3 regions of the Paenarthrobacter sp. NPDC089307 genome follow, and region 3 is predicted to be linked to each of the others. Evidence: riboswitches for the same ligand, from Rfam matches in the RefSeq annotation. Region 3 holds a riboswitch; each other region holds the start of a gene.
The links. A riboswitch is a leader RNA that binds a small molecule or an ion and turns the genes downstream of it on or off. The one in region 3 is predicted to bind thiamine pyrophosphate.
Positions count from the first base shown of each region.

Region 1: linked by a shared signal. The riboswitch ahead of thiD (bifunctional hydroxymethylpyrimidine kinase/phosphomethylpyrimidine kinase) and the one ahead of thiO (glycine oxidase ThiO) in region 3 are both predicted to bind thiamine pyrophosphate.
Region 2: linked by a shared signal. The riboswitch ahead of AB0N72_RS17395 (ECF transporter S component) and the one ahead of thiO (glycine oxidase ThiO) in region 3 are both predicted to bind thiamine pyrophosphate.

Region 1 is NZ_JBFBHE010000001.1:794,679-796,935, forward strand. It holds gene thiD (bifunctional hydroxymethylpyrimidine kinase/phosphomethylpyrimidine kinase) at 1-1,182, opposite strand, end outside; TPP riboswitch at 1,173-1,271, opposite strand; gene AB0N72_RS03650 (Rne/Rng family ribonuclease) at 1,360-2,257, opposite strand, start outside.
Region 2 is NZ_JBFBHE010000007.1:72,380-74,636, reverse strand. It holds gene AB0N72_RS17400 (ATP-binding cassette domain-containing protein) at 1-243, opposite strand, end outside; gene AB0N72_RS17395 (ECF transporter S component) at 243-863, opposite strand; TPP riboswitch at 938-1,074, opposite strand; gene AB0N72_RS17390 (NUDIX domain-containing protein) at 1,222-1,899, shown strand; gene AB0N72_RS17385 (DUF4235 domain-containing protein) at 1,927-2,187, shown strand.
Region 3 is NZ_JBFBHE010000004.1:195,493-197,749, reverse strand. It holds gene thiS (sulfur carrier protein ThiS) at 1-28, opposite strand, end outside; gene thiO (glycine oxidase ThiO) at 66-1,322, opposite strand; TPP riboswitch at 1,315-1,434, opposite strand; gene thiE (thiamine phosphate synthase) at 1,462-2,145, shown strand.

The sequences.
Region 1 (2,257 bases), on a different contig from region 3:
CTTGGTGACAGGGCCTGCGACTCCCGATGCCTCACGGGTACTCAACCAGTTCCGGTGCAGTTCCGATTCCACCTCCAAGCACTGGCGTGAACCCTTGGCCCAGAAGAGCTGCTCCTCCTCTGTGGGCGCCAAGGCACCGGCCCTGGCGAGCACCCGGGAATAGCCATTCAAATAGATGGCGTCCTGCGCAAGGTAGTAGCTGAACGCAGGTTCCGGCAGCTCCCCCGACTGCAGCTCCTTGATGAAGTTGAGTTCGTGGATTCTTCCGAGCTCCGGGCCGGCTTCATTCCACAAGGTGGCCGCGAAAGCGCCGGGCCTGAGGACGCGGTGGTGGTGGAAGTGGTCCACAGGCCCGTTGCCTTGGCCCACTTCCAGTGCTGCTGAATCCCGCAGGGCTTGAAGGAGCCATGGCTTTACCTCGCGCAGCGAGGCCTCCCAGTCACCTGTGCGTGCTTGGACAGTGGCCAGCGCTGACGACAACGAGCACCCCGTGCCATGGCTGTTCCTGGTCTCTATCCTGGGACCCCCGACCTCCACGATGTCCTGTTGCAGCAACCCGCTGGTGTTAATCAGCGCGTCAGGGCATTCGGCGCCGGGGAGATGCCCTCCCTTCACCAGTACCGTGTTCCCACATTCGCCGGCCAGTCGCTTGCCTTGGTCCAGTGCTGACGCCCAGTCGGCGGCCTCCGGCTCGCCCAGCAGGATGGCCAGCTCGGGAAGATTGGGAGTAATGAGGTCCGCCAAGGGCAGCACCGAGCGCAATACTTCCACGGCGGACTCCGTCAGGAGGCGGTCGCCGCTGGTTGCCACCATCACCGGGTCAAGGACCACGACGGCGGGACGCGCCTCGAGGAGCCACCTGCGGACCTCGCTGATCACTTCAGCATCGCCAAGCATTCCGATCTTTACGGCATCGATGGCAATGTCGCTGCTGATCGCGTCCAACTGTTGCCGCAGGAACTCTACCGGCGGTACGTGCACTGCGCTGACACCCTGGGTGTTCTGGGCCGTCAAAGCAGTTATGGCAGCCATGCCATATCCGCCATGGGCGGCGATGCTCTTCAGGTCAGCCTGGATCCCGGCTCCCCCTGAAGGGTCCGAGCCGGCGATGCTCAGTACTCGTGGGGTCTGCCTGCGGTCCGTCACCAACGGATACACGGAAGAATGTGACAATGCGGCCATGAGGACATCCCTTCGCCGGTGCTAACCGGACAGGTTCAACGGGTTTGGATCTCAGCCTGGCCCAATGCCTGGCACCCCGTGTCAGTCCCCCAGCCTAACGCAACAGCGCACGGCAAAGGGCCCTGCAATTCCCGCTGCGAGCGGATATTACAGGGCCCTCGAAACCGCTATGGACGATTAGAGTTCGGAAGCCGGAACGCCGACGCCCAGAATAATCGGTTCGTTCGATGCTGCTTTCCTGGCCGGCTCCACCGGCGCCTTGGATTCGTGGGCTGAACCCCTTGAGGCCGTGGCAGCCTCGTTGTGGTGCTCAACGATGGTCTCGTTGGCCGCACCCTGGGCCCTGCTAGCGCTGCGGTTCCGGCGCCCCCGCCGGCCACGCGACGCTGAAGGAACGTCGGCTTCTTCCTTGGCGGCAGATGCTGGAGCAGCCTTGGGAGCCTGGGCAGCTTCCGGGTTCGAGGCCGTTTCCGGAACGTCGCGCTCCTGGGCCGCCGGAGCGGCGCCAAGGTGCGAGAAGGCTTCAGCCAAACGATCCAGGCTCATGGCCGGCGCAGCTGCCTGGGGCTCGTCGTGGTGTTCCACAAACGGAAGTGCCACCTCTTCGCCGCCAAAACGCAGCACCGGAGTGGAGCGTGCTTCGTGGATGGCGGCGTCGTGAGCCGCCGTGTCCTGGTGCGGCAGGGCATCCGGGGCTGCCGCCGGCGCGGTACCGGCGTCGTGCTGTCCGGCTGCCCGGGCCTGCTCTTCTGCCTTGTGGATCTCGTCGTCGTGCAGGTGGGCAGCATGGGCCGCGGCGGCAATCGTTGCCAAAGCCGCCCTTGTTGCTTCAGCTTTTGCCTGGCGCGCGGGATCCTGGGTTTCCGGGTGAGCTGCCGGCGCTGCAGGGGCAGGCGGTGCTGTATGTACCTGGGCTGGCGCTTCGACTGCTCCCTGGGCTCCGCCCTTGCCGCGGCGGCGCTTGCGCTCCGTGCGGGCCGTAGGCTGCTGGGCCTCGGCGTGGGGCCGGTGCTGTTCGGCTGCCACGACGTTGGCACGCCGGTGCTCCACGGGCTCGTCATGCGTCACGACACCG
Region 2 (2,257 bases), on a different contig from region 3:
GTCGATCAACAGCGATCCGGTCTCGTCCGAGTCGTCTTCCTCGTCCCCCAGCACCCCTGCGAGGGCGTGCAGGAGCGTGGACTTGCCGGCTCCCGAAGGGCCCAGCAGCAGCACGCGTTCCCCCGGTTCGATCCTGAGGTCCAGGCCCTGGGTGGCAGGCGTTGCGCGGCCGGCATGCCGCCATCCCCACCCCTCGGCGGAGATGGCGGCCGGCCGCACCGAACCGCTGTGTGTGGCAGGCATCAGTTGAAGACAGGCTCCGAGGCGGCCTTGCGGGACCCGAAGGAGCTAAGGACGCCCGTCTTGGCCAGGCCGCGCGTGGCGATCCAGGACAGTCCGCCAGCGATCACTGCGCCGGAGATCGTGCAGAACGCAATGTAGGTCAGCTTGTCGATGGCTTCGTAGGCGATGTTCCATCCCCACGGCAGGAAGGAGTCGTTGAGGCCGCAGAAGAGCCCCGCACCCGCGCCCGCGAGGAGTGACGTGGGCAGGTTGAACTTCTTGTAGCGGAAGGCCGCGAAGATGAGCTCGGCGCCGAGTCCCTGCAGGATGCCCGAGATCAACACCGTGGTGCCGTACTGCGAGCCCATGATGAGCTCGCCCGTGGCGGCCACGGCCTCACAGAAGAGGGCCGCGCCCGGCTTGCGGATAATGAGCATGCCCAGGACAGCCGGGATCATCCAGCCACCAGCGATCAGGCCGGTGAGGGGCGGATATGCCGCGTTCATGGGAATGGATACAAGCGCGGCGCCCTGGGACCAGGCCCAGAAGATCACGCCGCCGGCGATGGCGATAAGGGCTGCCACCACGATGTCTACAACTCGCCAGCCATAACTGGTCTTCTTCACGTTTACCGTGGTCATTTTCTGCCTCCTGAGGTTACAGGAGGGGAAAGTGCTCCCCGGATCCGCCTGGCTTATGCCGTCCGGATCCGGACACTCTGAGAAGCTCGACTCCCTTGCGCCGGTACTAACCGGATCAGGTTCGAGGGTCTGCGGCTGTCCGCACTCTCAGCGCCCTCGCGTCTCCTGCACGGTTGCAGGATTCGACGGCGGCGCTCCCCTGTCGTTATCAAATCTGCCCTGATGGGCTGGTTCAGTTTACACCTCCAGGTGCGAGGGTGGCGGGCGCAGGGTCATATTCGGATACCACCCATTCCGGGGTCCTTGCCGGGCTTGGCGCGCAGGCCCAGCCCGGCACTCGACCTGACAGAATGGCCTTATGACGGACCTTCACGGCTCCAACGGCCCAGCGGCCGAGCCCCGCCTTGCAGCCAGCGTGATCCTGCTCCGCGACGCCCCATCCGGGCTTGAGGCCTTTGTCCAGCACAGGGTCAGCACCATGGACTTCGCTGCCGGAATGGTGGTCTTCCCCGGCGGCCGGGTGGATACTGCGGACGAAACCGGATGGGACTACCCGTCCGAACTGCTCCGCAGCCATGCGGCAGCCTGGGCACAGAGCTCCATTGCCACTGACCCCGCCCAGGCAGAACAGAAGGCGGGGGCAGTTGTCGCGGCAGCCATACGCGAAGTGCAGGAAGAGGCCGGGCTGGACATCGAAGCCGCTGACCTGCGCCCTTGGGCCAACTGGATCACTCCTGTTGACATGCCCAAACGTTTCGACACCTACTTCTACGTAGCCAAACCCGCGCCGGATGCCCAGCCCCGCCACCAAACAACGGAAGCGTGGCAATCCTTGTGGATGCCGGTGGCAGGAATCCTCGAAGCGGAAGCCGCCGGAGAATTGAAGCTCATGCCTCCTACGTACCATCTGCTCAAGGAGATTGCAGCCTTCGATTCCGTTGAGGCTGTGTGGTCCGCCGAGCACCCGGTGGTCCCGGTACTGGCCCCGGTGGGTTCTTTAGCGGCCTTCCTCAAGGAGCGCGAAAGCCGCAGGTAGCCGGGGCAGTGCAGCTAGGCTGGGGGCATGAACCTCTTTTTCAAGCTGCTGGGTGCCGGAGTAAGCCTCGGCGCAGGCTTTGTCGGTACCAAACTCGTCAACAAGGGCTGGGAGAAGGCCACGGGGAGCAAGCCGCCCACAGGCAACGACGACATGGAAGCGAGCCTCCGCTCGGCCCTGACCTTCGCGCTGATTTCTGCTTTTGTGAGCACCCTCATCCAGGTTCTTGCCAGCAGGGGCACGCAACGGGCAATTGCCCGCTTCGCCAAGAGCGCGGACATCGTCTAAGCACACCCTTAGAGAAGCAACGCGGGGTCACTTATGGCCCGTCCCACGGCGATTTATGGGCCACAAGTGA
Region 3 (2,257 bases):
GGGCGGCGCCGTTGAGCTTGATGTTCATGCTGTTTCCTTGCTGTGGAGTCGAGGACAACGCGGGGTCACTGATGGCTTCCTGCAGGGGTTTCCATGGGCCGGAAGTGACTCCGGGTTGCGCTGAAACGGTCGGGCCGGAAGATGGACCAGCGTGAATCAGGGGAACCGGCGAGCAGCTCCCCCACGATTCTGGCGGCCACTGGGGTGAGGAGGACGCCGTGCCGGAAGAACCCTGTGGCAATCACCAGTCCTTCCACTTCGCCGGCAGGCCCTCCGGCAGGGTTGCCTACACGGCCCAGCAACGGGGCGTTGTCGGGAGTTCCCGGCCGTGCACGGGCTGTTGCTTCCAAAAGCTCAAGTTCAGCCACAGCCGGAACAAGGACCTGCGCGTCCCGCAGGAGCTGGTAGACACCGCCGGCGGAGACTGCATTTGAGGTCGCCGACAAACCATCCTCGCGCTGCGTCGCGCCAATCACCACGGTTCCGTCTCCCCTCGGAACAATGTAGACAGGCACTCCTCGCACGATGCCCCGCACAGTGGCTGTAAGAAGCGGCTGAAGGTGGGCGGGGACCTGGAGCCGGAGGATGTCGCCGTAGACCGGACGCACAGGAAGATCCAGGCCTTCAGGCAGGCCTGCCAGCCGGGGTGCTTCCAACCCGTTGGCCACCACGGTTTCGCGGGCAAGGACAGTGCCGCCGCTTTCAAGCTCGACGCCGGAAACGCGGTCCCCTTCCCACCTCAACCCGCTCGCGGACTTCCTTACGGCAAAACCCCCGCTTGCCCCGCTGACCCACGTGGAGTCCCCGGGCGAATGCGCTCCAAGGCCCGCCAAAAGGTGCCCGGCCAACTTCCGGGGATCAACCTGGTGGTCGGCGGGGATATCAAAGGCACAGGAAATTTGGGGGCTGAGGAGCGGCTCGCGATCCCTGGCTGCCCGCAAAGACAAAGGCTCAACCGCCAGCCCCGCTGCAAGCTGGACAGTACGAAGGTCTGCGAGCGCACGGCGATCGGCGGCATCGGCACCTACGGCAAGGGTCGGCGTCGTGCGGTATCCGGAGGCCTCCCCGCCCTGGGGCAGCTCGTCCACGAACGAGGGCCACAGCCGCCAGGATTCCAGCATGAGTTCCAGGAGGTCTTCCTCCTGGTAGTGCAGCTCGCTGACGGGCGCCAGCATGCCTGCGGCCGCAAAGGTTGCACCCGTAGCGGGCGCTGGATCGATGAGGGCTACGGAGTGGCCCAGTTTCCGTGCCTGATGGGCTATGCCCAGGCCAATGACTCCGCCGCCGATGACGGCGACATCTGCATGGATGGCTTCTGCCATGTGTTTCCTTCCCTACGCCGGTACTAGCCGGATCAGGTCAAGCGGTCGGCTTTGAAGCCCTCTCAGCCGGACGGTCATAATGACGAATGTCGCGGCTCCCGCAGTACGTGCCCAGTTTAGAGGAACTACTGTGGTTTCCATGACCCAGCACGATGCCCTCGCCAGCGCCCGCCTCTACTTGTGCACTGATGCGCGCAAACGCCAAGGCGATTTCGAAGACTTTGTTGACGCCGCATTCGAAGGCGGAGTGGACATCATCCAGCTCCGGGACAAGACGATCGAAGCCGCTGAGGAATTGGAATTGCTGGCCGTCCTGCGCAGCGTCGCAGAACGGCATGGACGGCTCTGGGCGGTCAATGACCGGGCAGACATCGCCAGTGTTTCCGGGGCTCCCGTGTTCCATGTTGGCCAAAAGGACCTGCCGTTGGGGATTGCCCGGACCTTCCTCCCGCGCCCTGCAGCGATCGGGCTCTCCACCCACACGCCCGAGCAGGTAAATGCCGCCATCACCGCTTCTCCCGGCGATGGCGGACTGGACTACTTCTGTGTAGGTCCGGTCTGGGCAACCCCCACCAAACCCGGCCGCGAAGCTGTTGGAACGGGCTTGGTCACATATGCGGCAGAAGCGATCAGGCGCGCTGAAGAGACCACGGGCGGGGCCGTGGAGCTGCCGTGGTTTGCGATTGGCGGAATCGACCTCGGCAACGTCGAGCAAGTGCTGGCCGCCGGAGCGAGCCGGATCGTGGTGGTCCGTGCCATCACCGAGGCAGAAGACCCGACGGCGGCAGCCAAGTCGCTGCTCGCAGCCCTCGACGCCGCCTAACGCGGGCGGGGCCTGACGCCGGCAGGGCCTGGGGCTCCTGCTGATCCAGCCTGCTGCCCTCACGCCACCTATCGGATAGGGAAGCATCCAAGACTATCGGCCGGTTTCGGGC